DNA from 3 places in the Planococcus sp. RAB007_Raresut genome. Region 1 is predicted to be linked to each of the others. Evidence: riboswitches for the same ligand, from Rfam matches in the RefSeq annotation. Region 1 holds a riboswitch; each other region holds the start of a gene.

Region 1 (10,624 bases):
GAGTCGAAAGCCAGCGGCACTTTCAATGCTGCAGGGCCAGAATCGGAATTGACGATGGAGGAATTCCTGGATACATGCAAAGAAACTATTGGAAGCAAAGTCAATCTGGTCTGGGTCGAGGAAAGATTTTTGCTGGGCCACGAAGTGGACGGATGGACCGATATGCCGCTGTGGATTCCTGACAGTGCGAATATGCCGGGCTTCCTGTCCGTCAGCATTCAAAAAGCAAGGGTTGCCGGACTGAATTTTCGTCCGCTGGAGGAAACCATCCGAGATACGCTTGCATGGGAATCGGCGCGCAACGGAACTGAGAAGAAAGCGGGATTGGATCCTGATAAGGAAAGAGCGGTGCTCAAAGATTGGAATAAAAAAGGATTTTAAAATAAAAGGCAATACTCTCCAAAAATATCGGGGTTTGTTATAAGATAAGAGTCAACGGCACCTTCGAAAGGGGTGATATCAGGTGACAAGCAAATCTCGAATGTCAGCGTCAGGAAAAACCCATGCAAAGCCTGTGATACAGAATGGCGATACTTTGCGTGGGGCAAGCAAGAATTAGTTCGCCCGTAAATGTGTCATTCGAACATGGCGTCCTTATAAATATCCAATCAAACAATAAGGAGTGTTTCAAAATGATACATGTAAAAGAAACTAGTGATAACCAAGGAACAGCTGGAGAACGTCCGGAAGCGTTTATCCAGAACGACCAGTTCAACTTTATCAAAGGCCAGGCGAAGAACCTGGTCAATGGCAAAGCGAGCAGCAGCGACGCGGAAGTGCTGAGTGTCCTGCGCCACCTGGCACAGGAAAAGGTTTTTGGATTATTCCCATCTTTGAGCGAAGCACAAAAAGCGGTTTTGAAACCTTTGACCGGAGTGAAGGAAACGGCGGAAGCCGAAGCATTTCTCGAACAGCTGTCTGCGTATTTGCTCCCGTTCAAAAGTGTGACGGACCAGGGTTTGAAGAAATTATTCCCGAAAGCGAAAAAGCTTAAAGGGCCGAAGCTCGATACGGTTGATTTTAAAAAGCTGTCCTATCTCGGCTGGATTGAGAGTTCAACGCTCATGTACCTGGTCATTGAAAAAGATGGCCGCCTCGAAGGCATCCATGGCAGCTTCAATCGAAGCGCGAAACACGGAATTTGCTCGATCTGCAATAAACACAGCGAAGTAGGTCTGTTCACCGCTAAGACAAAAGGTTCAAGCCAGGATAATTTCGTCAAGCGCGGCAATTATATTTGCCAGGATAACAGTGCCTGCAATAACAATATCGATACCTTGGAGCGGCTCCATGATTTTGTGGAACGGCTGCAGAAATAATCAATAAGAGGAACTTTCCGGGAAACCGGAAAGTTTTTTTATGTCCAGTTATAATTGTCGATTCGGGGTTGGGAAAATTTTTGTCTGTTCAGGAGCAGTTTTTTTGCTAAAAGGAAATTGACTAGTCGTTTTACGGATGTTTTTGATATTTTTTTAGCTTATAAGAATTAAATGTGAAATTTTTATAGGTACTTACAGCTTGTTTGTTTGAGTAGAGGTTGGGAAATATTTCTGTCTATTGATTTGAAAAATTTGTCAGTTTACTATCATAGATAAGTTGCGTTTCTTTTATACTTTTTCTGTCAAATAAGGCATCGGACCTCATAGATGAAAATTCAACCATTGGAGATGGAGCTATGAAAAGAAAGATTACATCCTCACTTATCATTATTTCATTGATTGCACTGGGAGTGCTGGGGTATGAGTATTTTGATAAAGCGGAAGCGGATGGCAGCATATGGGGCTTGGGCAAGTCTTTTGAATCCCTGGAAGAAATAAAGGCTGATTCCGATTTGATTGTCCGTGCCCATATTCCTTTATATTATGATATCCGCGAAATTAACGAAGAAGGGATGAGCACCAGGCAGGCTTTCTATGAAGTAGAAATTGATGAGGTTATTCAAGATCATACGGGCCATGGTTTTGATGAGGATTCTGAAATCGTAGTCAATCAAGTCATCGGAATGAAAAATTCTGAAACTGAGGAGTACTCAGCTGAAAAAGGCATGAGACCGATGAAAACAGGTGACTACCTGTTATTTCTGAAGAAAGTCACTCACCCCACTGATGGAAAAACATATTATGTTTCAAACTCTTCCCGTCACCTTTATAAATTACGAGGTAAAAGTACCTTTAAAAATATCGCATCTGATGAGCTGATGGAGATCGATTATTCTGAGCTTGAAGGCGGAAGATAAGTGGGGTTACTGAAGTGGATCTCGGATAGAAAGGCTGTTTCAAAGGTCGGATGAGCGACTTTGGAACAGCCTTTTATGGTTTTGACTGGCGATTTTTCATTTCAGAATTTCTATCGAATTTCATCCCGTGTCATTGAAAGGTTTTCCGTCCAATCAGTTAAACCGATTTTCATGAGCTTTTCCGCAGCTTCGCCGGGGCTGACCAGGAAATCGTCTTTAACCCAAACACTTAAATAGCCGATGGTGCCATAGCCTGCAAAAATGGCGTAATCCGGATCGTTGAAAATTTCCAGCAAACGGGCGGCGAGCTGATTGGATAAACTTTGGATGGCGTTGGCAGCCGAAAATTCCTGGCGATAAAACGAGCGGTAGGTAAAGACATGGCGGCAAATTTCATAAGTGACCGGCGTTTCCTGGAGCGACTCTGTATAGAATGCCAGGAATTGATTATTCAGCTTTGAACGGACATCGGTCATCAGCTGATATTTGTCTGTGAAATGCAAATAGAATGTGGAGCGGGAGACTTCCGCTTTCTGTACGATATCTTTCACAGAAATCTCGTCAAAATGCCGTTTTGCCAGCAACTCTAAAAAAGATTCAATTATCATTTCCCTGGCTGTTTGCATATGTGACTCCTTAATGGACATTCCGGCAGAGAATGTCTCGTGAAATTTTCCTGAATACGGGTAAACTTAATTATAATGAATTTTAGGAGGAATAACACATGGCAAATGAAGTTTATGTAATCACAGGCGGTTCTGGCGGAATGGGTAAGGCAACAGCTGAACTGGTCGGCAATAAAGGAACGATTTTATTAGCGGATATTTCAGAGGAACGTCTTGTCCAAACGAAAGAAGAACTTGCTGCTAAAGGCATCTCGGATGTCCATTACCAAACGGTTGATATCACGTCAAAAGAAGATGTGGCGAAACTGGCTGAAAAAGCGGCGGAACTTGGTACATTAAGAGGTCTTGTCCATACAGCCGGTTTATCGCCAACGATGGCCGATTCCAAACGCATCACAGCGGTTAACCTGGTCGGAACCGGATTGATCCTTGATGCATTCCTGCCATTGGCAAATGAAAAAACGTCTGCGGTAATGGTATCGTCGATGAGTGCTTATATGGTGCCTCGCCAAGGTCCGTTTATGGAAGCATTAGTACAGCCGCTTGCTGAAAATGCAGTGGAAACAATGGAGCAATTCACTCAAGGCGATTCAGGAGCAGCTTACAGCATGTCGAAACTCGGCGTTATCCTGGTCGTTGAAGATCAGGCTTGGGCTTGGGGTGAAAAAGGCGCTCGCTTGAACTCATTGTCACCGGGTACCATCAATACGCCGATGGGCCGCCAGGAAGCTGCCCAACAGCAGCAGATGAAAGTCATGCTTGACCACACGCCGCTTCGCCGCGAAGGTGAGCCGTCTGAAATCGCATCAGCTATGGAATTCCTGTTGAGCGATGCTGCATCTTACATCACAGGCATCGACCTTCGTGTGGACGGCGGCACAATCGCCAACATGCCGCGCATGCGTGCATCAATGTCCCGTTAATCGAATAGGAAATAAAACAATTTGATAACCCCCGAATGCGTCTTCGACGCGTTCGGGGGTTTTTTTAGGTGCCGGATTGTCAATTGGTGAAGCAGGGGGCGTTATATCGGATGGAATTTTCTTTGTCCTGCGGTTTATGTGCGGTGAACAGGATTTATGTGCGGTGACAGAAAAATATGTGCGCAGTGTCAATAATCCGTGAAAATAAATAACTTTATGCCGTCCGAATATTCGATTTAACCCGCCACTTTCCCATACACAAAGTTCTTGAACTAAACGGATGTTTTTCGCATCGCGAAAAACTCCAATCTCTAAAAAAGAAGGCTTCGCATCCGCGAAGCCTTTTTCCAACCAACCAATCAACCAACCAATCAATCAATCAATCAATCAATCAATTTAACTGTGATGCTGCCGTTGTCGGATTGTAAGTCAATCGGATGCTGGCCGGTTCCGTAGACGGTTCTTCTTTTCTTCGAGCCGAAGACAGAAACCGAACCCCAGTCCACATCAGCGTTGATGGTGGCATTCTCCGGTTGTCGTTTTGTTTCCAGCAGAATGGAACCGTTGTCTGTTTCCAGGTTAATGCTGCGTTCAAGATCAGCCGCTAAAAGATGGATGCGGCCGTTATCCGTCTGCGCGTGAACATCGCCTTTTACATTCTTCAGCGTTATTCCGCCATTGTCAGAAACGGCATCCACTTTATCTGCGCTGATATCTTTCAAAGTTAGCTGTCCATTATCCGTCTCAGCGCGGAGATTTTTTACCTGGACATCGTTAAGCTTAATCGCGCCATTATCCGATTTCACCGTGAATTTTCCAGCGATTATTTGCTCCAGGTTGATGCTGCCATTATCTGTTTCAACCAAAAGTTCTGTACTTTCCAAACGTCCACCGGTGACAGAGCCGTGATCGGATAGTATTTGAATCTTCTCGTATATTTTAGGCGGAAGCTGAACAATCAAGGTCGGTGACTTGAAACTGCCTGTAATCGTGAAGAACCCCCACTTTCGTGCTTCTTCCTTTAACGTAATTATGAGAGTACGGTCGAGGATATCTACAGCAAGATGCTGGCGATAGGTTTTGTTTTCTACATCGACATGCATTTTTCCGTCATCTGAAGGGAAAATCTGCAAAACTGCGTTATCGGTCTGAATATCGACTTTATCGAATTTATCTTTCGAAATATCGATTTTTTCAGAAGGAGCTATTGATTGGCTAAAATCAAAGCTGTCGATAAGTTCTTTTGCAATGGCTTCCGGAGAGCCCAGTTCTACAGCGATGTCGCTGTCGGATTTTCCGTCAGCCCGTCCGTTTGCAAAGTATTCTCGGATATCCTGCAGAATATCGTTGCGTTCTTCAGCAGGCAGCCGTTCCAAAGCTTGTTCAAGTTGTTGCAGAAATTGTTGTTCAGTCATTTTGCACACCCTCTTCGATTAATTTATTGACCCCGTCCGTAAAGCTTTTCCATTCTTCGAGCTGTTCATGAAGATACGTTCTGCCGGCTTCGGTGAGCGAATAATATTTGCGCGGTGGACCTTCCGTCGATTCCTGCAGATAAGTGGAGAAATAGCCTTCTTTGGTGAGCCGGCGGAGCAAAGGATAGACTGCGCCTTCCGAAATGGCGATGCGGTTCGAAATTTTCTGCACGAGCTCGTAGCCGTAGCGGTCCTGTTTATCCAAAAGAACCAGCACACATAAATTCAAGACGCCTTTTTTAAATTGAATATTCACCGGAAATGCCTCCTTTCATCACTAGTATTTTATAAACAGTAGTGGTTAACGAGTAATATATCATTCGGTACTATTCAATGCAAGGTATTGAGAAAATATTTTATATTATATTTCTTCTCAAGTGCATATGTCTGTAAACCGCAGATTAACCGTTTTTTTAAAGAATTAAAGTAAAAAAAGGCTGTCCAGTGTCATTTGACATGACATAAGGACAGCCTTTTTCCGCGATCGTACAGCTGGTTTATTTAGTTAAACGATTAGGCTCTTTTTCGCCAAGCGATACCGGATAGAGTTGATTCACACCGCTTTCGGCATCAAGCGCACGGGTTAAATCCATACCCAAAACTTCTGTCACCAATAAATCGACTGTATATACCGGGTTTTCGCCTTTGACGAAATGGCCGCCAAAAACTTTCCCATTCTGATCAGCGATGGTGCCGTGCAGATGGATTTCGAATTCACCTTCCCGCTGGCAGATAAAACCGGTGCCATTCAGGAATTCGATCGGTCCTTCTTTTTGCTGCAGTAGCCCGTAACTGGCACCCAGCTTGGCGGAAGAATCGGGAACCAGAAAATAATAGCCGCTCCTTTGAAGACTGCCGAAACAAGTGGCGATCTGTGCATAGGCAATCCCGTTTTCCCTGCATAACTCTTCGATGCCTGTCAGCAGATCCGTGCCGGGCAATAGGCGGGCAGCGACGGATTTTCCAAGTGCTCCGGCGGCGTATTGAATGCGCGTTGATTGTTTCATTTTATTTCCCCCATTTCTTTTTTATTTATCATATAGTAATGACCTCAAAATACAAAGAAATTAAAAAATATCAGAAAAGCGTTGACTTTCGTGAGTTGATGCGCTAAATTAATCAATAAGGTTTCGGCAATTGAATAAGCAACTAAATCTCTTATCAAGAGTAGCGGAGGGACTGGCCCTATGAAGCTCGGCAACCATCCATGTTAATCGCATGGAAAGGTGCTAAATCCAGCAGAACAGTGATGTTCTGGAAGATAAGAGAGGATGAATTTACGATAAATTTGTGCCTCTCTTTCTTTACGGAAAGAGAGGCTTTTTCATGTTTCGAACCAAATAATATTATTGGAGGATAACAAAATGAAGAAATTAGGATTATTGGGTGCCTTCACATTGGCAGCAGGATTATTGGCAGGATGCAGCGGCAATGCAGAATCAGGGGAATTGAGCAGCGAGAAACTGGTCGTCGGTGTAACTTCCGGACCGCATGAACAGATCATGGAAGTAGTGGCTGAAGTGGCTGCAGAAGATGGACTGGAAATCGAGCTGAAAGTATTTACGGATTACGTGTTGCCGAATACGGCGCTTGCGGAAGGCGATCTAGACGTCAACAGCTACCAGCACAAACCGTTTCTTGATGCGTTCAATGAAGACCATGGCACAGATCTGGTGCCAGGAGCGACTACGATCCTGAATCCGATGGGTGTCTATTCGAATGACTATGCATCCATCGAAGACTTGCCGCAAGGCGCAACTTTCGGTTTGCCGAATGATCCGACAAACGGTGCACGTGCTTTATTCATCCTTGAAGAAGCAGGCGTCATTACGTTGAAAGAAGGAACAGAAGAAACAGCTTCAATCTTTGATGTTGAAGACAACCCGAAAGAGCTTGAATTTATTGAACTGGAAGCGGCACAGATTCCGAAACAGTTAAGTGAACTTGATGCAGCGGCGATCAACACGAACTGGGCCATCGAAGCGGGATTGAATACATTGGAAGATTCGATTTTACTGGAATCCAGTGAATCGCCATACGTTAACTACCTGGTCGTAAGAGAAGAAAACAAAGACGATGCGGTGCTTGAGAAACTGAATGCGGCGTACCAGTCGGATAAAGTGAAGGCATTTATCGAAGAAAAGTTTGATGGTTCAGTTTTGGCAATCTGGTAAAAATTTCGGGGAGCCACGTGGTCTTTAGGCCACTGGCTTTTCCTTTTTAGAAGGAAGTGCAGGCAACGTGATACAACTTGAGAATATTTCAAAAGAGTATAAGTCAAAAAAAGGGGTCATCCGGGCAGTGAATGATGTGTCATTGCAGGTGAAGAAAGGCGAGATCCACGGCGTCATCGGCTACAGCGGTGCGGGAAAAAGCACGTTGATCCGATGCGTCAATTTGCTGGAAGCTCCGACAGCCGGAAAAGTGCAATTGAACGGCCGCGAATTTACCGAGCTTACGAAAAATGAATTACTGGATGAACGCAAAAAGATCGGCATGATCTTCCAGGGATTTAATCTGCTGCGGACGGCCACAGTCGAAGAAAACATCGCCATTCCATTGAAACTCATCGGTGTCGAAGGACGAGAAATTCCGGAACGTGTCGAAAAATATTTGGATATTGTCGGATTGACGGATAAGAAAAACGCCTATCCTGCACAATTATCAGGCGGCCAGAAACAGCGCGTCGCCATTGCCCGTGCACTGGCACAGGAACCGGAAGTGCTGCTGAGCGATGAAGCGACAAGTGCGCTAGATCCCGAAACAACGGAATCGATTTTGGATCTGTTGTTGAAAATAAATGCAGAGTTCGGCATCACAATTTTATTGATTACGCATGAAATGCACGTCATCCAAAAGATTTGTGACCACGTCTATGTGATGGAAGCTGGAAATATTGTGGAAGATGGTCCGGTAATCGACTTGTTTTCGAAGCCGCGGCATAAAACGACGAGAAGCTTCCTGAATACCATTTCACAGCGCAAACTTTCAAATGATTTTGTCAGCAACCTGAAACAGACTGGTTCCGTGCTTCGCTTGACGTTCCGTGGAGATTCAACGGGTGAGCCGCTGCTTGCGGTTGTGGCGAAAGAATTCAATGTGAAGCCGAATATCCTGACGGCTAATATCATGGAACTCAAAAACGGCGTTATCGGAAATCTTGATGTCCACTTAGCAGGCGAGAAAGAAGAAGTCGGACGCGCATTGACGTTTCTGAAAGACAACGGAGTCGCAATCGAAGAATGGGAGGTGCAGTATGGAAAGGTTTGATACCTTCATAAACCAATGGCTGCCGGTCATCGGTACAGCCGTTTTGGAAACGGCACAGATGGTCCTGATTTCACTGGTCATTTCCGCAATCCTTGGAATTCCGCTCGGCATCCTGCTCGTCTTGACGCGAAAAGGCCAGGCATGGGAAAACAAATGGATTTACCAGATCCTGAATTTATTGGTCAATATCATCCGTTCCATTCCTTTCATCATCCTATTGTTTTTCATCCTGCCATTCACAAAAATTGTTGTGGGCACCACAATTGGCGTGCAAGGCGTCATCGTGCCGCTCGTCATTTATACAGCACCTTACATCGCACGGCTGATGGAATCTTCTTTATTGGAAGTGGACAGCGGCGTCCGTGAAGCTTATGAAGCGATGGGCATTAAAACACATCATATTATCTGGAACGTGTTGCTGCGCGAGTCGCGACCATCGATTGTACTTGGTTTGACGATTGCGACGGTTGGCCTGATCGGTGCCACGGCTATGGCCGGGCTTGTCGGCGCCGGCGGATTGGGTGACCTGGCTTACCGCTATGGGCATCTGCGCTACGAGGTCGATGTCATGTATGCGACTGTGTTCATCCTGATTGTCCTCGTTCAAGGCATCCAGAGCTTCGGGAATTATTTCTCAGCACGCTTGAAAAAAGATTAAAAGGAGAGAGCAATCTTTATGCAAAAGGAATTATACCTGGAGAAAAACGGAGCGATTGCAACACTCGTTATCAACCGGGCGGATCAGCGCAATGCGTTTTCGCTCGATATGTTCAAACTGCTGCCGTCTCTTCTGACAGAAGCGGCTGAAGATCCAGCGGTCCGCGTGCTGATTTTGAAAGGCGTCGACGACCGGGCATTCTCAGCCGGAGCGGATATCAAAGAATTCATGGACAATCGTTTGTCCCAATCAAAAGCGAAAAACTACAACGATCATGCAATGGCTGCTATCGAGCAGCTTTATCGTTTTCCGAAACCGACCATTGCGCTGATTCGAAAACTGGCGATCGGCGGCGGTTTGGAACTCGCAATGTCCTGTGATTTCCGCATTGCATCAAGTGACAGCAAATTCGGCATCACAGCCGCGCGGCTAGGCATCATCTATAACCTGCGCAGCACGAAACGCCTGATGAATGTCATTGGTCCGGTGAAAACCAAAGAATTATTGTATACCGGCAAATTGATCAAAGCGGAAGAAGCGGTGGAACTCGGCATCATCCAGCAGCTTCATGAAGGGGACGCTGCCAATACAGCGGCACTAGATTTTGCACACGAGCTGGCAGCAGTTTCTTCGACAGCCCTGCACGGCAATAAAAAAGTGATCCAGGCGATCATTGACGGCGCACAGTCGGAAAATGAAGAAATGGCCGACCTGATATTGGATTCGTTCGAATCTGATGATTATAAAGAAGGCATCCAGGCATTCCTGGAAAAAAGGCAGCCGAATTTCACTTGATGAAGGAGGGAAACCCATGAGCAGCACAGTACAAGGAGACTCGCTGCTGAAAAGCATCGTCTCGCAAAACGATTCTCCCTTGACGCATGAGGAATGGGAAGCAAGCGCAAAGCAGAAACTGGAGCCGCATAAATTCGGCCATATCCGTTCAGGCGCCGGAGCGGAAGAAACGCTGCGGCGAAATCGTTCCGCTTTCTCCAAATGAGCGATTTTGCCGAGGGTGTTGAAAGACGTTTCCTCGATTGATACCTCAATTGCATTATTCGGTCATACATATGATCATCCTTTTCTGCTCGCCCCGATCGGCATGCAGAAACTTGCCCATGAAGAAGGGGATCTGGCTTCTGTGCGGGCGGCAGCGAAATACAAAGTACCGTTCATCACGAGCACCGTTTCCAGCTATTCACTTGAAGACATCGCGGAAGCGGCAGGAGACAATCCGCGCTGGTTCCAGCTTTACTGGTCAAACGATGAAGCCGTCTCTTTCAGCATGCTGCAACGTGCCGAACAATCTGGATACGAAGCAATTGTCGTGACAGTGGACACCGTGATGCTCGGCTGGCGCGAAGAAGATCTGCGCAACGGTTTTTCGCCATTGCGTGCAGGCGTCGGAAAAGCGAATTACGTCAACGACCCGGCGT
Region 2 (10,624 bases), on a different contig from region 1:
GCGGCCAAAAATGGGGAAATGGAATTGTTTAATAGAACACAGCGTTTATTCAATGTTTATATTCCCACAAATTTGCTGATGCTTGGACTAAGCGCTGTCATGATAGCTTTTGTATATGAAAGCCTGCAGGTACTCGCGTTTCTGTTGATAATCGTCTTATTAATATTAAATATCGCCTTTATTCTATTGCTGAATGCCTTTCGAAAAGCTGCAAAAGAGGAAGAACCGCTTGTTTTGGATCTGGGGGAAGGAAGTAAGGAGGGCTGATGAAGTTTTATATCGCTTCGAGTTTTGCAAATAAGAATAAGGTCAGGGAAGCTGCCAGCCTTTTAAGAGAGGCGGGACACGTCCAAACCTTTGACTGGACAGCAAATCTGCGCGCCTCTTCGGTTGAAGAACTGGCGTTGTATGGAACGCTGGAGAAGAAAGCTGTGCTTGAGGCGGATTTTATAATCGTTTTATTGCCGGCAGGAAAAGGCAGCCATATTGAATTGGGAATGGCGCTTGGACAAGGTAAACCCGTATATCTGCTTTCGGAAACTGAAGAGGTATTCGACTTTGAAGTGACCAGCACTTTCTATTATTTACCGGACGTTCAGATTTTGGTCGGAGCATTGAGTGGGAGTATTGAAAGCATTCTAAAATCCATGGAACAGCAAAAAAGCGTCCAATGATTGCCATTGGACGCTTTTTGCATGTTATTTATAGACTGGATTACGTGGAGATTTCAGTGCTTTGAAAAGAGTTTGTATCAGGATGAATACTGCTGCTGCCGCCATACAGGAGATAGCTAACAGAAAGAAGCTGTCAGCGAATTCTTCATATTTGAAGGGCAGTGACAGGTAGGCGCCGTCTTCAAAGCCGGTTTGCTGATAATAGAACAGATGGTCAAGCAGGAGATCGAGTGTGGAGAAAAGCCAGCCGATTACGAATGCCGCAAAAATACGCATGCCATGTGCCAGCATTTTTTCTTTTCGATCTTCAGGAAACTTTAGCATTAAAGCAAGCAGAGCCGTACCAATGATAATAATCGGTATTTCCAATTGTTCTACATACATGGAACGGGTCAATATCAGACTTGTCAGGATCGCTGCGACTGTTAAAGCGGCAAGCAATTTTTTCATCTGGACCATCCTTTTCAAAAAGAAGTTATAATCAGTATACAATAAAAATGAAAATTCCGAAAACAGGTCTGGGATTTTGTTATTATAATCGTTTACAAAAAAAACACACCCGCAATGGGTGCGTTTTTATTTAAGAATAGTTTCAAGGACTTCCAGATTTCTTTTCATCAAAGTGAAGTAGGTTTCTCCATTATCGATATCTTCTTGTGTTAATACGCCAAGATTATGCATTTGCACTGCTTCCGCACCGACTTCTTTCTGGACAACTTCTGTCAGATTGGAAGAAACATTCTGTTCGAAGACGATGTATTCGATGTTTTTCTCACGCGCCATGTCGACGATTTCCGTCAATTCCTTCTGTGACGGTTCGTCCTGGCTATTTAGGCCAGCTACAGCAACCTGTTCAAAACCATATGGTTCCGCTAAATAAGTGAAAGCTGCATGGGATACGAAAAAAGTATCCTTTGATACGCGTTCCTGCAATTGGCTGAATGATTCTTCCAATTGTTCGAGCTCTTCGATCAGCTTGGCGTGATTCGTTTCATAAACTTCTGTGTTATCCGGATCTTCAGCAATCAGCGAGTCTTTGATGGATGTTGCAAGTTGCTGGCTGAGCTTTGGCGACATCCAGATATGAGGGTCTGTCGAGCCGTGGTCATGGCCATCGTGGTCAGCTTCTTCTGTATGTTCTTCATGTTCGTCCTCATGGGCTTCTTCGCCGTCATGTTCAAGTGCAGCCTCCAATTGCTCATCAGTGATTGAATCCGCAAGTGCCGCAAATTCGACATCTTCGCCATCAAGCGTTTTTTTCGCACTATCAATAAAACCTTCAAGGCCAAGGCCGATATAAAACATAAGGTCAGCTTCTGCGATAGCGATCATGTCCTGCTGGGTGGGTTCGAATGTGTGTTCATTCGCGCCAGCCGGGTAGACGGATTGTACTTCGACTTGATCCCCGCCGATTCTTTCCGTGAAATAAGTGATCGGATAGACAGTTGTATAAACTTGAATCTTCGAACTGTCTGCTGTGGAATCAGTATTCTCTGTTCCGGAATCGCCGCAGGCGGCCAATATAAGTATTGATATTAATAGAATAAATAGAGCTGATTTTTTCATGTTGATCCTCCAAAATGTAACGATTACGTTTTATTTACAAAGAGTATCTTACCGCAAACCCTATTTAAACACAAGAAAAACCTCCAACTTATTTCTTTGGAGGCCATTCTTCAGGTACGAAATCAACGCCGCCTTTATTGAATGGATGGCAGCTGAGTATTCGTTTTATTGCCAGGTAACCGCCTTTTAATGCACCGTGCTTTTCAACGGCTTCGATGCCGTAGTGGGAACAGGTCGGATAAAACCGGCAGCTTGGCGGTGACAGGGGAGATATGAACCGCTGATAGAAACGGAAAATTTTAATGAGTATTGTTTTCATATAGTTCGCCTTCTTCTTTCCATAAGATTGGAAACTCTTCATGTTTATTGTAGGCATTTTAAAGGTATTAATAAAGTAGAAGAACTTATTAATTTGAATGGAGAGTGGATTTAGATGTCAAAAGAATTAAATCAGGAATTAAACGTGCAAGTCGCAACTTGGTCGGTGGTTTATACTAAATTACATAATTTCCACTGGTACGTGAAAGGCCATCAATTCTTTACACTTCATGTAAAGTTCGAGGAATTGTACAATGAAGCTACGTTGCATATGGATGAAATTGCAGAACGTTTACTGGCGCTTGGAGGTAAACCTGTTGCGACAATGAAAGAGCAGCTGGAATTGTCTGTTGTCGATGAAGCAACAAGCAAAGAGACTTCTGATCAGATGGTCGAGACGGTTGTCAGTGATTACGATAAAATTATGGCGTCGCTGAAAAAAGGCATGGAATATGCAGCTGAAGACGGCGACGATATGACAGAAGATATGTTGAATGCCATTCACCAGAACCTTGAGAAGCATTCATGGATGCTTTCAGCATTCCTTGGCGAAAAGAAGTAAAATAAAATTACACAAGCGCACACGTTACGAATTGTGTGCGCTTTTTTTATTTGTTCAGGAGTGAGACAGGATGGAATATACGGATTTGAATGGCTTCACTTGCCGGTTATCGTTTGAAAAGGATGCTTTTCAAGTGGAAAGCCGACACGTACTGGTTATTGCGAAATTCAAAGGAAAGTGGCTGCTGACCGAACACAGGGAGCGGGGGCTGGAGTTTCCCGGTGGCAAAGCGGAAGCAGGAGAAAGTTTGGCCGAAGCCGCCAAAAGGGAAGTATACGAGGAAACAGGCGGCGTAATCGAAGAGCTTGAATGGTTTGCGGAATACTTGGTCCATAGCGAGCCGCCATTTTCTAAGACGGTATTTACAGGAACTGTTGCAGCGGTAGATGAAATTGATCTGATGGAAACAAATGGAGCTGTTATGGTTGATAGTTTGGACTTGGACAGCGACTTCAGCTTTCTGATGAAAGATGAAGGAATGAAACAAATTATGGAGCGGGTGAAACTGGATGGAAAATGGGAAGATTAAATCAAAAAGAATTTACCCTTCGCCGAATCCCCATGTGAAGCTGACGGAAATCGTTTATTGGTCAGAAGGTTTGAAGGTCAAAGGTCTACTGGCGGAGCCGAAAAAGCCGGGAAATTACAGCGGAATGCTTTACTTGCGCGGCGGTATCCAGTCAATTGGCATGGTGAGGCCGGCACGGGCTGCCCAATATGCCGCTCAAGGCTTTGTAGTGTTTGCGCCTTATTACCGGGGCAACAGAGGTGGAGAAGGGCGCGATGAATTTGCAGGTGCCGATCGCTGGGACGCGGTGCATGCAGTGGATGTGCTGAAACAATTCTGCAATGGCCACGTGCATCTGCTGGCATTTTCGAGAGGCGGCATCATGGCGCTGTGGACAGCGGTGCTGCGGGACGACATCACTTCGCTTGTGACATGGGCAGGTGTAACGGATACCGTTTTAACCTATAAAGAGAGGCCGGATATGCGCCGCATGATGAAACGTATTTACGGTGGAACACCGAATACAGCTTTGACAGCTTATGAAGAACGGAATCCACTGATGCGTCTCGAGGAAGCGACAGCCCCTATGCTGATCATTCACGGACTGCAAGATGACAACGTACTGCCGGCGCAGGCTTATCTTTTGGAAGAAGCCTTAAAACTGAATGATCATCCTCATGAAACTTGGTATTTCCCGGAGTACACGCATTTCTTTCCACCGACAGCAAACCGTAAGACAGTTGCCGCGTTAGCGCATTGGATGAAAGAAAAAGAACAGGATACTGCAAATTAAAAAGCACATCCGGCAACTTGCCGGATGTGCTTTTGCTTATTAATTATTCAATGGTCCGCCTTGAGCGCTGATGTCAGCTGATACGGAACCGAATTTCTTGAAGTTGTCCTGGAATTTCTGAGCAAGCTCCTGTGCTTTCGCATCGTAAGCTTCTTTGTCAGACCAAGCGTCACGAGGATTAAGAACCTCAGTTGGCACGCCAGGAATTTCCTGAGGAATGCTTAGTCCGAAGACAGCTTCCTGTTCAGTCTTAACATTGTTCAATTCGCCTTTGATTGCTGCGCGAACCATAGTACGTGTATAAGAAAGTTTCATGCGGTTGCCGACGCCGTATTCGCCGCCAGTCCAGCCAGTGTTTACAAGGAAAACTTCCACTTCGTGTTCATCGATTTTATTGCCGAGCATTTCTGCGTAGACAGTTGCTTGCAATGGAAGGAAAGGTGAACCGAAGCAAGTTGAGAATGTCGCTTCCGGAGAAGTGATGCCACGCTCAGTGCCTGCCAGTTTCGATGTATAGCCGCTTAGGAAATGGTACATTGCCTGTTCCTTCGACAAACGGCTGATAGGAGGCAATACGCCGAATGCATCAGCAGTCAAAAAGACGATCGTTTTCGGATGTCCAGCCATTGAAGGATGGATGCTGTTGTCGATTGCATCAATCGGATAAGCAGCACGTGTGTTTTCAGTCAATGAACCATCATCGTAATCGGGAATACGTGTTTCTAAATCAACGACAACATTTTCAAGAACAGATCCGAAACGGATTGCATCAAAAATCTGTGGCTCATTTTCACGCGAAAGGTTGATGGTTTTCGCATAGCAGCCGCCTTCGATATTGAAAACGCCGTTATCAGACCAGCCGTGCTCGTCATCACCGATCAGTTTGCGGTCCTGGTCAGCGGAAAGCGTCGTTTTCCCTGTTCCGGACAAGCCGAAGAACAAAGCAACATCGCCATCCTGGCCTACGTTAGCAGAGCAGTGCATCGGCAAAATGCCTTTTTCGGGAAGGATATAGTTCATGATTGAGAAAATGGATTTTTTCATTTCGCCGGCATATTCAGTTCCGCCGATCAGAATTACTTTCTTTTCCATGGAAACAATGATGAACGTTTCGGAATCAGTGCCGTCCACAGATGGGTCAGCCTTGAAAGTTGGCGCATAGACGACAGTGAATTCTGCGTCATGGATTTTCATTTCCTCTTCAGTTGGACGGATGAATAATTGGTGGGCAAAAAGATTATGCCACGCGTATTCATTGATCGTCTGGATGTGAAGGCGTGACTCTGGGTCTGCACCGGCAAATCCTTTAAAGACGAAAAGTTCTTCTCTTTCTTTCAGGTGTTTCAGTACTTTTGCATATAGGTTCTCAAAAACTTCAGAAGAAATCGGACGGTTTACTGTACCCCAGTCAATTTTATCTTTCGAAATATCTTCTTCTACCATATACTTATCTTTAGGCGACCGGCCTGTGTATTTACCCGTTTCGGCTCTGACTGCGCCTTCGCGCGTCAGAATCGCTTCTCCACGTGAAGTGGCTGCCTCCACCAATTGTGGGACCGACCATTGGACATTGACGTTAGGGCCGTTTAAAAGATCTTTCAAATCGCTTGCGAAGTTAACTGAGTTCATATATGTACCTTCCTTTTCGGTTATTCCCAAGGCATTGGGGAAGAGTTATATTCGAACAATAGTATAACACATTAACTCGATTAGTCTATACTAATAACCCGCTGGAATTGAAAATTCATCATTTGTGCATAATTAATACCCGAAATAGGATGTTTTCATGCATCATAGGCGAATAAAACATAAAAAACGTTGACATCATATATCCAATTCCGTATGATGAAAAATTGAACGGATACTCTTATTCCGAGCTGGTGGAGGGGGCAGGCCCTATGAAACCCGGCAACCTGCTGCATTGATGCAGCGCTGGTGCCCAACCTGAAGCAAGGCTCACAGGCCTTGGATGATAAGAGTGAAAGGTGCTTATGATGATTTCTCCTTTCCTCATTGAATGATGAGTGAAGGGATTTTTTTATGAATCGCCCTTAATCCTCGTGTACAAAGGCCACAACGGCTTGAAGTTCAATCCATAATGTTTGGAACGGACTTGACATGGGAAAACGAGTACCGTATCAATTTCGAGAGCAATCTCGCAGGATATAAGGAGGAACATTTTTTGACAAACCGTCGATTATTCACATCAGAATCAGTAACAGAAGGACATCCGGATAAGATCTGTGACCAAATCTCAGATGCCATCCTGGACGCGATCCTCGCAGAAGACCCTAATGCACGAGTAGCGTGCGAAACTACCGTTACTACAGGACTTGTTCTTGTAGCAGGGGAAATTACAACAACAACATATGTCGACATCCCGAAAGTGGTGCGCCAGACTGTTAAAGATATTGGTTATACACGGGCGAAATACGGCTTTGACTCTGAAACAAGTGCGGTGTTGACTGCAATTGATGAGCAATCGCCTGATATCGCTGCAGGAGTGAACGTTGCTCTTGAATCACGCGAAGGCCAGATGACAGATAAAGAACTGGATGATATCGGAGCAGGCGACCAAGGTTTGATGTTCGGTTATGCGAACAATGAAACCGAGGAATTGATGCCATTGCCGATTTCATTGGCACATAAATTGGCTCGCCGTTTAGCAGAAGTGCGCAAGGAAGAGATTCTTCCATATTTGCGTCCTGACGGCAAAACACAAGTGACTGTTGAATATGATGAAAACGATAAGCCGCTTCGCGTGGATACTATTGTTATCTCAACACAGCATCATCCTGAAGTAACGCTTGAGCAAATCCAGCGCAATATTAAAGAATATGTCATTGATGAAGTCGTTCCGGCTAATTTGCTGGATGATGAAACAAAATATTTCATCAACCCGACTGGCCGTTTTGTAATCGGTGGACCTCAAGGAGACGCGGGTCTTACTGGCCGTAAAATCATCGTTGATACTTACGGTGGTTATGCACGCCACGGCGGCGGTGCATTCTCCGGTAAGGACGCGACGAAAGTTGACCGTTCCGGTGCATATGCAGCGCGCTATGTAGCGAAAAACATTGTCGCTTCAGGATTGGCTGATAAATGTGAAGTGCAGCTTGCTTATGCAATCGGTGTTGCACATCCGGTTTCAATTTCAGTTGATACATTCGGCACAGGCAAAATCAGTGAAGACCAATTCATCGATCTTGTCCGCAATAATTTCGACTTGCGTCCGGCTGGCTTGATCAAGATGCTTGATCTTCGCCGTCCGATCTACAAGCAGACTGCAGCTTACGGCCATTTCGGCCGCACAGATGTGGATCTTCCTTGGGAGCGCACTGACAAAGCAGATGCTTTGAAAGAACAATCAGGAATTTAATGAAAACAAAAACCCGCACAAGCCTCATGGCTCGTGCGGGTTTTATTATTTCTGCAGGGATTTATAATAAGCGGCTTTCTCGGCATATTCACGGACAATGCGTTCCATGTCGGCGATGTCGTCTTCGTTGAGATCCCGGATGACTTTAGCGGGGCGCCCAAATGCCAGTTTGCCTGGTGGAATGACTTTTCCTTGCGGTACGAGGCTTCCGGCTCCGATAAATGCACCTTCACCGATTTCAGCGCCGTCGAGGATAACAGATCCCATGCCGATCAATGCATTCTTACGGATGATGCAGCTATGGAGCGTCACCTGGTGTCCCACTGTGACATTGTCTTCGAGAATCAATGGATTATTGGGGCTCTGGTGCAGCATGCAGAGATCCTGGATATTTGTTTTATTGCCGATAACGGTTGGGGCTACATCACCGCGGACGACTGTATTGAACCAGATGGAAGATTCTGCGCCGATTTTCACATCACCAGTGATGGTTGTGTAATCAGCGATGAAAGCGGATGGGTCTATTTGCGGGTGTTTGTCATTGTATGGGTAAATCATGGTAAAACTCCTTTAATCAAGATAAGATATCTTTAATGGTAGCAAAACCTTTTGAAAGGTCAACTTTAAGATCTGATATTAATAGAAGATAGATTAAAGGGGGCGTTGGCAAATGTGGAAATGGCAGGCTGAAGGCCAGGCGAAAGCAGTGATCGTAATTATTCACAGTGCATACGAACATCATCTGCGCTACGCTTGGCAGATCAAGGAATGGAGAAGTTCCGGTTTTGAAGTGGTGATGGGAGATCTGCCGGGCCACGGTAAAAACGGGACGATTCAAAAAGCACACACTGAATCATTCGAAGCCTATGAAAAGGCGGTCAGTGAAATGCTGGATGTGGCAATTGAGCTTGAGATACCGGTGTTCATTGTGGCACATGGATTGGGAGCTACGTTGGCCATCAATTATTTGAGCAAACATTCCATTGAAGTGGCAGGTGCCGTATTTACTTCTCCGTGGCTTCATCTGCTGCGGACACCTTCCAAATTATCCAGCGCTTTGTCAGGCGTGCCGAAAATCACCTCACAGATTAAAGTAAAACACGAAATTACAATTGAAGATCTGACCCGGAATCCTGAAGTGATCGAACTTGAAAAGGACGATGAATTATATAAACCGCAGATATCAATCGGCTGGTACCGTGAGCTGCAGGCATATATGAAACAGGCTGCAAGCGGTAAACAGGTTTATCCGGATATTCCGACATTTGTTCAGACGGCAGAGAAGGATTTGATTGCTGATAAAGAAGCGTCGAAAAACTGGCTGAAGCAGCAGAATCTTAAAGAATTCAGTTATAAGGAATGGAAAGATGCCTATCATGATCTTTTTCAGGAACCAGAGCGCGAAGATGTATTTACGACCTCGCATTTATTCATAAAAAATGTTTTACGGTCTATCGGCTATTTAGTGAAATAAGAATTGAAATAAAGTTTGAAAGGAGTGGATGAATGTGGTTTTGCGTTATAGTATTCTCGATCAGTCTCCTGTGTCGGAAGGAAGCAACCCCGGCGAAGCCTTAAAGCAGACAGCCCAATTGGCGCAAGCTGCAGAAAAATGGGGCTACACCCGGTTCTGGGTATCAGAGCATCACGATGCAGCGACATTGGCAGGTTCATCTCCTGAAATCCTGATATCCCATTTGGGGGCAGTGACGGAAAAAATCCGGCTGGGGTCCGGAGGCGTGATGCTTCCGCATTATTCTTCTTTCAAGATTGCGGAAAATTTTAAATTGCTGGAAGCGCTATACCCGGGCCGTATCGATGCAGGCGTCGGCCGGGCACCGGGTGGAATGCCCAGAGCTTCATTGGCGTTGAATGAAGGAAGATCCCGGAATGTCGACCGTTTTCCGGACCAGATAGACGAATTGTCCATGTATCTGAACGATGCAATACCGGAAGACCATATGTACCACGGTATGAAAGCGACACCGCTGACTGAATCAGCGCCACCGATATGGATTCTTGGTTCAAGTATGACGTCGGCTTTATTGGCGGCTGAAAAAGGGCTGCCTTATATGTTCGCACAGTTCATCAACGGTGAAGGCGGACAGGATTTTACCCGTACTTATAAGGAACGTTTTGAATCAGCCGGAGACGCTCGCCCCTATGTCGGATTTGCGATTTTCGTCATTTGCCAGGAAACAGAAGAGGAAGCCGAAAGAATCGCGTCTTCTTTGGATCTTGCCTTATCAATGGGTGCACAAGGCATGCCTTCGAAGGGCACGCCGCCGCCTGAAAGGGCGCTTGCTTATGAATATACAAAGTTTGAGAAGCTGCTTGTTGAAGAGAATCGGCGCCGCATGATCGTCGGCACGCCCCGAATGGTAGGAGATCGATTGGAAGAGCTTGTGGAGGAATATCAGGCAGATGAAGTGATGCTGGTTTCCATGGCTTATGATTTCAATGATAAACTGAAGACGTTTGAGCTGGTGGCTGATGAAATGAAGAAAAGAAATTCACGCAGCAAAATAGAACAATAAAAAATACCGCTGGGATGCTTGTGCATCGGGCGGTATTTTTAATGCATCGGTTTATGGCTGTGCGCTGAAACCTAGAAGCCAATTCCCAGAAAGTATTCCCGGTAAGCAAAAAATGAAACGACCAGCATAACAGCTACATACATGATGGATCCAATCAGGATATAAGAGCGCTCAGAAACGGCAGCTTTGTGTTCCATCCGAATTCCGGTCTGCCCTTGTATCGACATATCCATCTGCCTTGAAGCCATGCCGCCTTTGCTGGTGATAAAATAGATTAGAATGAGGGC
Region 3 (10,624 bases), on a different contig from region 1:
TGTCGGGTCGACTGCGGCCGAAGCCACCCACGGGCTGCCGTCTTTTTGGATCATCTGCAAATCTTCATCGCTCATGTCGATGCTGTAGACTTTGATGTCTGTGCGCCCTGCCTGCTCGATGGCACGGACAGCGCCCTTCGCGAATTCATCCCAAGCCGCCCAAACAGCTGTGATGTCGCCTTCGTTCGGGTATTGCTTCAGGATTGCTTCCATCTGCGCTTGTGTATCAAGCGCTGTATTTTGAGTGGCAGCACCGAATGCCGCTACTTCTTTGATGCCTGGGTTGTCTTTCAAGAATTGCTCATAAGCGATTTGGCGGCGTTCCATCGGGGCAAATCCTGCTGTCCAGATTTTTACGATATTCGCTTCGCCATTGTGATCTTCAGCCAATTTCGTTAACGTCTGTTCTGCCATCAGCTGATCTCCCTGTTCAAGCGAAACCACGCCTTCCACATCAACTCCTGCGTCAAATGCTACAACCGGAATCCCTTTTTCCACCGCTTTTTCGACGCCTTGGTTCAACGCCTCTTTCGTTCCGTGGTCAATCAGGATCGCGTCTGCTCCCTGGTTGATGGCGGCATCCAGATTGGATGCCATCTTCGCCAGATCTCCTTCAGAGTTAAAAACTGTAACTTTACCGCCGAAGCTCTCAACCTGTTCTTCCACTCCGGCTATGTATTGCGCCGAAAACGTTCCGAGATTCTGCTGCAAAATCAATGCCACTTCTTTGCCCGACAGCGGATGTTCCGAGGCTTCCGATTTTTTGTCAGAATCCGTTTCCGCTTCCGTCACTGTTTCGCCTTTCGGCTGGCACGCCGCCAATAAAATACTGATGAACAATAAAGCCGCGATAATTAAAAATGATTGTTTTTTCATGAATTTTCCCCTTTTCCTGAAACTGCTGCAAACAATTCCGGTATATTTCTTTCATAATTCGGATGGATGATGCCATTTTCCGTGATGATCGCCGTAATGTACTGCGCCGGCGTCACGTCAAATGCCGGGTTGTAGACTTTTGTGCCGTTCGGTGAGATGGGTTGGCCTGCAATATGAGTGATTTCCTTCGCCGACCGTTCTTCGATTGGAATATTCTTGCCGTTGGGAATCTGCAGATCGAAAGTTGATGCCGGTGCTGCCACATAAAATGGGATTTTATAAGCAGCGGCCAGAATCGCCAAGTTGAAGGTGCCGATTTTATTGGCTGTATCGCCGTTTGCCGCAATGCGGTCAGCACCGACGATGATCGCTTCAACGCCTTTTGCACCGATCGTGTGCGCCGCCATGCTGTCGGTGATCAGCGTTACATCAACACCCGATTGCTGCAGCTCCCACACCGTCAGGCGCGAGCCTTGAAATACCGGACGCGTTTCGCAGGCAAAGACTTCGAACTCACGCCCCAATTCCTTCCCGAGATGAAACGGCGCGAGCGCGGTGCCGTATTTTGCTGTCGCAATGGAGCCCGCGTTGCAGATTGTCATGACTCTCGAACGGCCTTCCAATAATTCAAGTGCATAACCGCCAATTGTCCGGCACGCTTCCTCGTCTTCCTGATGGATGCGTTTCGCTTCTGCTAAAATTTCCGCTTTTGCCGCTGCAACCGTTTTTACCGATTGGACCGCTTGCTGAAGACGGCCGATCGCCCACGCCAGATTGACTGCCGTCGGGCGTGAAGACGCCAGGTAAACCGCGTCTTTTTTCAGGTAATGGTGAAAGACTTCCAGCGTTTCCGTGTCGTGCTTTTGAGCGGCCAATGCCAAACCGTAAGCCGCCGTTATGCCGATCGCCGGTGCGCCGCGGACTTTCATCGTAATAATCGCATCATAGACATCTTCAATTGTGTTCAGCGCAATATATTCCGTTTCATGCGGTAGTTTTTGTTGATCGAGAATGATCAATTGGTTGTTGATCCATTGGATCGATAATGGGATTGCCATTCTTTACAGCTCCTTCAAAAGCGCTGTCACATCCTGAATCGATGTGAGTTCGCTGCGTTTTAAGATCAATGTCTCCCCGATGTGGAGAGCCTGTTTTTTGGATTCGATGCGCTGTTCTGCATCCTCAATGCCGTCCAGGTCTTTGACATGCGCCAGACCAATTGTGCGGCGGATCAATTCACAGCCGGCAAAACCGAGTGTGTCGTTGAAAATCTTTTCGAGAACGGATTCGCGGTAACCCGGAACGCCTTTAAAATCTTCAATGCCTTCATTTTCCCAAAGCTCCGTGAAGCGCGTTTCGAACACCTGCCACGTATTCTCGATATTGCCGATGATTGTGCCGCGGCCTTCGCCGTCCCGCGTAATGCCTTGTGCAATCAGATTGGCAATAAACAAGCCAACATCAAAGCCGATCGGTCCATAAAAAGCGAACTCCGGATCGATGACCTTGGTTTCATTGTCATCAGCGAAAATGCTGCCGGTGTGCAGATCGCCATGAAGCAATGCCTCCGCTTCCGTCAAAAAGCTGCGTTTCAATTTTGCCGCTTCGAGCTTCAAACGGTCATTTTGCCAGATGGCTTCCACCGTCTGCCGCAGTTCCGGTTCGAAATCATTTGTCTCATAATCGAAAAACGGATCCGTGAAAATCAAGTCTTCCGTGATTTTGCAAAGTTCCGGGTTGGAAAATTCGGCAACCAACTTTTTCTTTTCAAACGGATGCAACGCGAAATCGGAAGTATGGAATAAAGTCTGTGCCAGATATTCACCGATATCGGTTGATAGTTTCGGATAGTTTTTCCCTTGGATTAAACCTTCACGGGCGATCGTCAAATGGGAAAGATCCTCCATGATCGTATACGCCAATTCTTCATCGGTGCCGTACACTTCCGGCACGAGGCCAGTCGCATATTCACCGTGCTTGCGTAACGCCGCAGCTTCGATCGCCGCACGCTTTAATGTCAGCGGCCAGCTTTCGCCAACCACTTTGGCATAAGGCAGCGCCTGCTTGATGATGACGCCTTTGCCGCTTGCCCGGTCGCTTACCCGGTACACGTAATTCAAATTGCCATCGCCGATTTCCCGGCATTCCAGATCTGTTCCTGCCGGAAAAAGTCCCGCCGCCAAAGCGATGGCTTCTGCTTCCGTCAATGCGTGATATGTTGATACTGCTGTAGTTGTCATGGTCATCTTCCTCCTAAATTACAATATAAAAGCGCCTCTTTCCCGAAAGAAAGAGGCGCAGAATTAAGAGGTTCCATGCCTCTTATCTTCCAGAAAGTAAATATCTGGTGGAATTAGCACCGTGCCTTGCGGGATGTTCATCCCGGCGCATAAAGCGCCCCTTCTCACGAAGGTATTACGGTCGGTTGCTGGGCGTCATAGGGCCAATTTCCCTCTGCCTGCTCTTGATAAGAGTACTAAGTTTTATATGCGGTTTTTGTTATGAGATGAATCCTATCACGGTTCAGAATAGACTGTCAACAGGAAGTTTTGAATTATTTTTCAATTTGCAAAATGGCTGCTCGTTCCGTTTTGCATGCTCTTATGAAAGAACTGCTATGTGGACGGACTGCTTTTGCACCTCCCCCTTTACTTCAAATAAAAACTAAGTCCCTTTTAGCGGAAGTTTTCCGCTCGGCGGAAACTTCCTGGGTTTGTGGGTTTGAAAGGAGCCTTCGCTGGCGGCGAAGGCTTTTCCATTTCTGATCTTTGGTTTTGGAGGCGGTTTTGATCTGGCTTGTTGAAGTGACAGCAAATTTCGGCAGTGATTTCGTCTGTTTTTTGGTGAAAATGGTCGTCGATTGAAGGTGTCGCTGTTTTATGCCGGTGGATTTGAGCCGAATCAGCTATTTCGGGTGAAATTTGCCTCGCTGGACTGCTGATTTTTCATTTCCAAACAAGTTGAATTTCCAAATTTAGGATTTACTGTCCATTACAACTGAAATACTGTCCATTATCGTCTAAATACTGTCCATTAGGAAGCGAATACTGTCCATTATCGACTTGTTACTGTCCAAACTTATTTCCCGATCTTTATTTCCAAATTAAGGCTTTACGGTCTGCATTCTCAAAATACTATCCGCAAAACGAAAATACTGTCCGGAGCCCTTTCCGCCTCCAAAACCCAATCCAAACCTCTAATCGCCTACAGTTTGCTGCGCAAACTGCTGGGTCCGTGAGCGTCGAGCCGCTCACTTCCATCTATGCAGTTTTACCACAGGCATCTCTCCCCAAAAACTTTCTCACAATTCCCTGTTGACAGAATTCTTCGCACATGGAATAATCAGAATTACTTTATTGCAACAACCAACCGAATATCCAATTCTTATTTAGAGCAGGTGGAGGGACAAGCCCTACGAAGCCCGGCAACCGGTCCAGCGATGGACACGGTGCTAATTCTTGCAGCCAGAACGTTTGGCTGAGAAATAAGAAGTCGTTAACGCCCTTAACCTCTTCTTATTTGAAGAGGTTTTTTATTTTTCAGGAAAAGAACTTAAGGAGTGTCACATATGAGCAGACTGACAGCGAGCTACCAGGTATACGGCAAAGCGGGGTCATTTGAGAAGAAAGCGGAAGGCATCGCGCTCGGACTCACAATCGGGTCGTGGACCGACTTGCCGCTCCTCGAGCAGGAGCAATTGAAAAAGCATAAAGGCCATGTGGTGTCGGTGGAGGAATTTCCACAAAGCCCTCACCCCCTCAAGCCCGATGCAATCAAAGCGCATATCAAAGTTTCCTACCCAAGCGCGAATTTCTCGGCGGATCTGCCGGCTATCCTGACCACCGTGTTCGGCAAATTGTCGCTCGACGGTGAAGTGAGATTATTGGACCTCGAGTTTGAAGAAGGTCTATTGAAACAATTTCCGGGACCGCGCTTCGGTATCGACGGCATCCGCGGGTTGCTCGACGTCCACGGCCGCCCGCTCGTCATGAGCATCTTCAAAGGCGTGATTGGCCGAGACATCAATTATTTAACGGCGCAGCTCAGACAGCAGGCGCTCGGCGGCGTCGATCTGGTCAAAGACGACGAAATCCTGTTCGACAATCAGCTGACTCCTTTTGAACAGCGCATCACCGCTGCAAAACAAGTTCTGCACGAAGTTTATGCCGAAACCGGCCACCGTACACTTTACGCGGTGAACCTCTCGGGCCGCACATCACAATTACGCGACAAGGCACGAAAAGCCCGTGAACTCGGTGCCGATGCATTGCTGTTCAATGTTCATGCCTACGGACTTGATGTGCTGCAGGAATTGGCGGAAGACGATGACATCGCTCTGCCGCTCATGGCGCATCCGGCATTCAGCGGTGCGTTCACTTCTTCTCCGTTCTACGGCGTCGCGGCACCGCTCGCGCTCGGCAAATTGACGCGCTACGCCGGCGCTGACTTTTCACTGTTTCCCTCTCCTTACGGCAGTGTTGCTATGGAGAAGACAGCGGCACTGGCGCTCGGCGAACAGTTAACAAATGACAGCCTGTTAAAGCCAACGTTCCCGGTTCCTTCCGCAGGCATTCATCCGGGACTCGTGCCGCTGCTCATCAACGATTTCGGAATCGACAGCATCATCAATGCAGGCGGCGGGGTCCATGGACATCCGGACGGCGCAGCAGGCGGCGGGAAAGCATTCCGCCAGGCGGTCGATGCCGTCCTGCAACAGCAAAGCTTGGAAAACGCCAGTGAACAGCAGCCAGAATTAAAAACAGCTTTGGAATTATGGGGGTAATTATGAAACAGCCAATCATCTTTTGTGATTTTGATGGCACAATCACAACCAACGATAATTTAATCGCCATCATGAAGCATTTCAATCCACCGGGCTGGGAACCGATCAAAGACGAGATTCTCGCTCAAACCATCTCGATACGTGAAGGTGTCAAAAAGATGTTTTCTTTATTGCCATCGTCCAAAAAGGACGAAGTCATCGCTTACGTGCTCGAGCAGGCGGAGATCCGCGAAGGCTTTGCGGATTTCGTCGCTTATACAAGAGAGCACAACATCCCGCTTTATATCGTCAGCGGCGGCATCGACTTTTTCGTCTACCCGCTGCTCGAACCGTTTGGACCATTCGAAGGCATTTATTGCAACGAAGCGGATTTCTCGGGCGACACGATCCGCATCGATTTCCCGCACGGCTGCGACGACGAGTGCGCGAGCCAAGGCTGCGGCTGCTGTAAGCCGTCAATCATTCGCAAATTACTTGCGGACGGCGGCACAAGCATCGTCATCGGCGATTCGATCACCGACCTGCAGGCGGCAAAATATGCCGACTTGGTCATCGCCCGCGATTTTCTCATTGAAAAATGTGAAGAACTGAACATCCCTTACGAGCCTTTTGAGAATTTCGGGGATGTTACAGAAATCATCGATGCGAAATTGGGTGTGCGGTCATGACGACAGAACAGACGTTGACAGAGTTACAGGAAAAATGGAATGAGCTGGCGGACGTCAAGGACGTGCTGGCCGGACGCGACTGGTTCATGGGCACTAGCGGCAATCTCGCCATCAAAGTAAGCGATACGCCGCTCCAGTTTCTGGTCACAGCAAGCGGCAAGGATAAATACAAACGGACCGATGAGGATTTCCTTCTCGTCGATGCGGCAGGCGAGCCGGTCGAAGCCACTCACCTCAAGCCTTCCGCCGAAACGTTGCTGCACAGCGCCATCTACAATAAAACCGGTGCCGGCTGCAGTCTCCATGTCCATACCGTTGCCAATAATGTCCTGTCCGAACATTATGGACGCGACGGCAAAATCGATTTCAAAGGCCAGGAACTCATCAAAGCATTCGGCTTATGGGATGAAGATGCCGTCTTATCCATTCCGATCATCGCCAATCACGCCCACATCCCGCGGCTGGCGGAAGATTTCGAAGAACACCTGACTGCCGATAAAGGCGCAGTCCTGATCCGCAACCACGGCATCACCGTGTGGGGCAAAGATGCTTTTGAAGCGAAGAAATTATTGGAGGCCAGCGAGTTTTTATTTCAATACCAATTAGCATTACTTCACATAAAATAAACCCAATCAGAGAGGAAGATTTATAATGGCAATCATCAAAATTCAAGGTACAGACGAAACGATCGAAGCGCAAAACGAAGTCGCAGCATTTTTGGAGCAGCAGGAAGTCGTTTATGAGCACTGGGATATCAATAAATTGCCGGAACCGCTCCGCGAAAAATTCGATTTGAGCGATGACGAGAAAGAACAGATCCTGCAAGCGTTCAAAGCGGAAATCGACGACATCTCCGAGCGCCGCGGCTACAAAGCGGCTGACGTCATTTCCCTTTCCGACTCGAATCCGAAACTGGACGAATTATTGAAGAACTTCCAGCGCAAACACATCCATACTGACGACGAAGTGCGCTATATCGTCAGCGGCCACGGCGTTTTCATCATCCAGGGCAAAGACGAGCGCTTTTTCGAAGTCCACTTGACGCCTGGCGATTTGATTTCGGTACCGGAAAACATTACGCATTATTTCACCCTTTCCGATGACCGTAAAGTGGTCGCTGTGCGCATCTTCGTTACGACTGAAGGATGGGTCCCGGTTTATCAGGAAGAAAGCGTACAGAGCTGAAAGCAGTCCAACTAAACGAAACAGAATCCCGGAGAAGAAGCGCATCGCTTCGGCTCGCCGGGATTTTTTTGCATAAAAAAAGTTTTTCATCACCGGCGTTTTGGGGGATAGTGTAACAAATGAACACGCCGCGCATCCGCTTTTCGGAACGCAGGCGTTCTGTTGATTCAAGGAGAGATTCTGATGGCATTATTAATGACCGATAACGAAATTACACTGGCGATTGTCCAGTCGCTGAAAGAAGGGCGGATCCTGGAGTTCCAGGAAGTCATGGATGAGCTGCAGCCTTATGATATGGCGCAGCATTACCTCCGCATACCGGACAAGCACCGCACTAAATTTCTACTATACTTAACGACGGAACAATTGACGGAATTGATGGATGAGCTCGACAGCGAAGAACAGCTGGAAATCCTTCAGAAATTGGGCATCGAAAAGTCCAAGGAAGTTCTCGACCGGATGGATAATGATGATCTCGCGTCGCTGCTTGCCGATATCGAGCCACATCGTGCCGAAGAATTATTGGCAAATATGAACACTGACGAATCGTCTATCGTCCAAAACCTGATGAATTATCCGCCGGAAACCGCCGGCCGGATCATGAATGACCGCTACGTCTGGATTCCGAGCCATTACACCATCCGTGAAGCTATCGACAAGATTAAGCATTTCGTCCATTACGCCGAATTTCTGAACTACCTGTACGTGGTCGATGAGGATAGACGCCTTGAAGGGGTTGTATCCTATAAGGACCTGCTTCTCGGTGAGCTGGATGAAGAAATCAAAAATGTCATGTACAGCCGGGTTGTAAAAGCGGATGTGCTGACGGACCAGGAAGAAGTCGCCAATCTCATCAGCCGCTACGATTTCGTCTCGCTGCCGATTGTGGAAGACGATAACCGGCTCGTCGGTGTTGTGACCGTCGATGATGTAATCGATGTCGTGATGCAGGAAGCCAATGAGGATATCGAGAAACTATCCGCTTCCGGTAAATCGATTGATTTCAAAACCAAGCCGATCGTCGCCGCTTACCGTCGCCTGCCGTGGCTCGTCCTTTTACTGTTTATCGGATTGCTGTCAGGCGGCATCATCAGCCGGTTCGAGGCGACGCTTGAAACGGTTGTCGCGCTGACTTTCTTCATGCCAATGATTGCTGGCATGACCGGCAACACCGGCACACAGTCGCTGGCAGTGGTCGTGCGCGGCCTCGTATCGCAAAAACCGAATTTCCGCCAAAGCATCAAATTGATTGTCCGGGAATTATGGGTCGGCATCATCATCGGCGTGATTTGCGCCGTGCTGATCACGGGCATCGCTTATTTTTGGCAAGACAGCCTCGTGCTCGGCTTTGTCGTCGGCAGTTCACTGCTCCTGACGCTGATTATCGGAACCATGGCCGGCACCATTATCCCTTTGATCTTATTCAAATTAAACATCGACCCCGCCATCGCATCGGGACCGCTGATCACGACAATAAACGATATTTTGTCGCTGCTGATTTATTTCGGCATCGCCACTGTTTTCATCTCCCAATTGATGTAGAAAGTTGCGCCAGTACTATTCCCTTTATTCCTATTAAGTTACTTGGTATAATATCCAAAAGAGTAAAGGGGCTGCATTATGACGATTCCAAAACCGCTTGTCCAAATAAATCAGAGTTTTATCGTATTGTCCGTTATCGCCGGACTGATCTTTTCACCAGCCATTCTCCTGCTGCCGTTTGCAGTGGGTGTCTATACATTGATCACGAAAAAGAATCCGGTCATCATGGCCGCCAGACCGCTTTTGAAGAAGCCGGCCAATGAATATATCCAGGAAGACCGCGACCAGCAATTGTTCAATCAATGGATTGCGACTGTCTGCCTCGGGTTATCGCTGGTATTCTTCTCCGCTGGAATCACGGCAGCCGCTTATTTCTTCAGCATCATGGTCATGGCGGCAGCCGGCATTGCGCTGATGGGCTATTGCATCGGCTGCACCGTCCGCTACCGATTGATGATGATGAAGCACAACCGCACACGGACGAATTAAAACTGGACGCCTCATTGAAAGTATTTCACTTTCAATGAGGCGTTCGCTTGTTGAGAAAGAAAGCTAGGAACCGATATTCCGCAAAACAGCTCCGCTTTCCTGGTGGCTCGCGCTGAGCTAACTCGAGCTCGTTCCACTTTGCTCGAGTGGATCTCAGCACTTCGCTTAGTCACCTGGGAGTCTTCGCTGTTTTGCTTCATATCTCTGTTTGCCTTCTCTAAATGGAGTTGCATAGTAAATTTATAATAAGTATTAATGAGGCGTTTTTTTATGCCTTTATTTCAATTTGCAGTTTCACAATTCCGAAATTTCGCTATACTGGAAATAATAGGGGGAGTTGCTGGTGAAATTAGTAAAAGGATCTGCTGAAGGTTATAAAGGTTACGGAGTCCCTTATCTGATGATTAGGCAGGAAGAAGCTTCGGACCGCCTTGCTGTAATGCTGCCGGGCGCCGGGTATACGAGCCAGGCACCGCTGTTCCATTACGCGACGGATATCTATCTGCAAAAAGGCTACGATGTTTTAAATGTGAATTACCGTTACAACGATGAATTTTACGATGACTTCAGTATGGAAGAATTGAGCGAAGCCGTTCGCTTTGATGTGGCAAAAATCATCGAAGGAGTGATGGCTGAATCCTCCTACGCAAAATTCTGCCTGATCGGCAAATCCTTCGGCACCATCGCGCTGGCTTCCGAATTGCAGCGTCCGCTGTTCCGGGACGCAGCCGCCATCTGGCTGACGCCGCTCATCAAACGGCCGGATGTTTTTGACGCGATGCAGACTCTCCCGAACCGGGCACTCGGTTTTATTGGCGATGAAGATCCGGGTTACGATGATGATCGCTGGAATCAAATAAAAACGAATCCGCAGATGATGCTGCGATTGGTGCCCGGCACCGAGCACAGTCTGGAGATTCCCGGAAAGACCCTAGCTTCCATCGACATTATGAAAGACATCATGAACGAAATCGAGAAATTCTAAAAGGAGGACAATATTAATGATTACAACCGCTGTGCAGAAAATCAGTCAAATCGGCGTGCCTGTGAAAGATATTGCACGGGCGATCGACTTTTATAA

What was found. Region 1 has a riboswitch for S-adenosylmethionine ahead of AC2Q9J_RS13455 (MetQ/NlpA family ABC transporter substrate-binding protein). Riboswitches for the same ligand answer to the same signal wherever they lie in the genome.
Region 2: another riboswitch for S-adenosylmethionine. It lies ahead of metK (methionine adenosyltransferase); the one in region 1 lies ahead of AC2Q9J_RS13455 (MetQ/NlpA family ABC transporter substrate-binding protein).
Region 3: another riboswitch for S-adenosylmethionine. It lies ahead of mtnK (S-methyl-5-thioribose kinase); the one in region 1 lies ahead of AC2Q9J_RS13455 (MetQ/NlpA family ABC transporter substrate-binding protein).

Annotation. Positions count from the first base shown of each region.
Region 1 covers NZ_JBXYIF010000006.1:132,986-143,609, reverse strand. The annotation lists gene AC2Q9J_RS13500 (SDR family oxidoreductase) at 1-381, shown strand, start outside; gene AC2Q9J_RS13495 (FusB/FusC family EF-G-binding protein) at 633-1,319, shown strand; gene AC2Q9J_RS13490 (hypothetical protein) at 1,676-2,236, shown strand; gene AC2Q9J_RS13485 (TetR/AcrR family transcriptional regulator) at 2,347-2,862, opposite strand; gene AC2Q9J_RS13480 (SDR family oxidoreductase) at 2,961-3,785, shown strand; gene AC2Q9J_RS13475 (hypothetical protein) at 3,771-4,160, opposite strand; gene AC2Q9J_RS13470 (DUF4097 family beta strand repeat-containing protein) at 4,169-5,200, opposite strand; gene AC2Q9J_RS13465 (PadR family transcriptional regulator) at 5,193-5,516, opposite strand; gene AC2Q9J_RS13460 (PPC domain-containing DNA-binding protein) at 5,758-6,267, opposite strand; SAM riboswitch class I at 6,416-6,528, shown strand; gene AC2Q9J_RS13455 (MetQ/NlpA family ABC transporter substrate-binding protein) at 6,625-7,434, shown strand; gene AC2Q9J_RS13450 (methionine ABC transporter ATP-binding protein) at 7,502-8,530, shown strand; gene AC2Q9J_RS13445 (methionine ABC transporter permease) at 8,517-9,188, shown strand; gene AC2Q9J_RS13440 (enoyl-CoA hydratase/isomerase family protein) at 9,207-9,983, shown strand; partial or broken gene AC2Q9J_RS13435 (alpha-hydroxy acid oxidase) at 10,000-10,624, shown strand, end outside.
Region 2 covers NZ_JBXYIF010000003.1:15,572-26,195, forward strand. The annotation lists gene AC2Q9J_RS06710 (hypothetical protein) at 1-267, shown strand, start outside; gene AC2Q9J_RS06715 (group-specific protein) at 267-674, shown strand; gene AC2Q9J_RS06720 (hypothetical protein) at 699-1,124, opposite strand; gene AC2Q9J_RS06725 (metal ABC transporter solute-binding protein, Zn/Mn family) at 1,251-2,240, opposite strand; gene yidD (membrane protein insertion efficiency factor YidD) at 2,329-2,559, opposite strand; gene AC2Q9J_RS06735 (Dps family protein) at 2,674-3,120, shown strand; gene ytkD (RNA deprotection pyrophosphohydrolase) at 3,191-3,649, shown strand; gene AC2Q9J_RS06745 (alpha/beta hydrolase family protein) at 3,630-4,421, shown strand; gene pckA (phosphoenolpyruvate carboxykinase (ATP)) at 4,461-6,050, opposite strand; SAM riboswitch class I at 6,286-6,400, shown strand; gene metK (methionine adenosyltransferase) at 6,604-7,800, shown strand; gene AC2Q9J_RS06760 (gamma carbonic anhydrase) at 7,846-8,358, opposite strand; gene AC2Q9J_RS06765 (alpha/beta fold hydrolase) at 8,471-9,274, shown strand; gene AC2Q9J_RS06770 (LLM class flavin-dependent oxidoreductase) at 9,309-10,337, shown strand; gene AC2Q9J_RS06775 (hypothetical protein) at 10,409-10,624, opposite strand, start outside.
Region 3 covers NZ_JBXYIF010000002.1:84,202-94,825, reverse strand. The annotation lists gene AC2Q9J_RS04305 (sugar ABC transporter substrate-binding protein) at 1-876, opposite strand, end outside; gene mtnA (S-methyl-5-thioribose-1-phosphate isomerase) at 873-1,934, opposite strand; gene mtnK (S-methyl-5-thioribose kinase) at 1,938-3,116, opposite strand; SAM riboswitch class I at 3,196-3,350, opposite strand; SAM riboswitch class I at 4,258-4,367, shown strand; gene mtnW (2,3-diketo-5-methylthiopentyl-1-phosphate enolase) at 4,445-5,659, shown strand; gene AC2Q9J_RS04285 (2-hydroxy-3-keto-5-methylthiopentenyl-1-phosphate phosphatase) at 5,662-6,327, shown strand; gene AC2Q9J_RS04280 (methylthioribulose 1-phosphate dehydratase) at 6,324-6,953, shown strand; gene AC2Q9J_RS04275 (1,2-dihydroxy-3-keto-5-methylthiopentene dioxygenase) at 6,979-7,512, shown strand; gene mgtE (magnesium transporter) at 7,696-9,054, shown strand; gene AC2Q9J_RS04265 (DUF4395 domain-containing protein) at 9,133-9,543, shown strand; gene AC2Q9J_RS04260 (alpha/beta hydrolase) at 9,887-10,528, shown strand; gene AC2Q9J_RS04255 (VOC family protein) at 10,545-10,624, shown strand, end outside.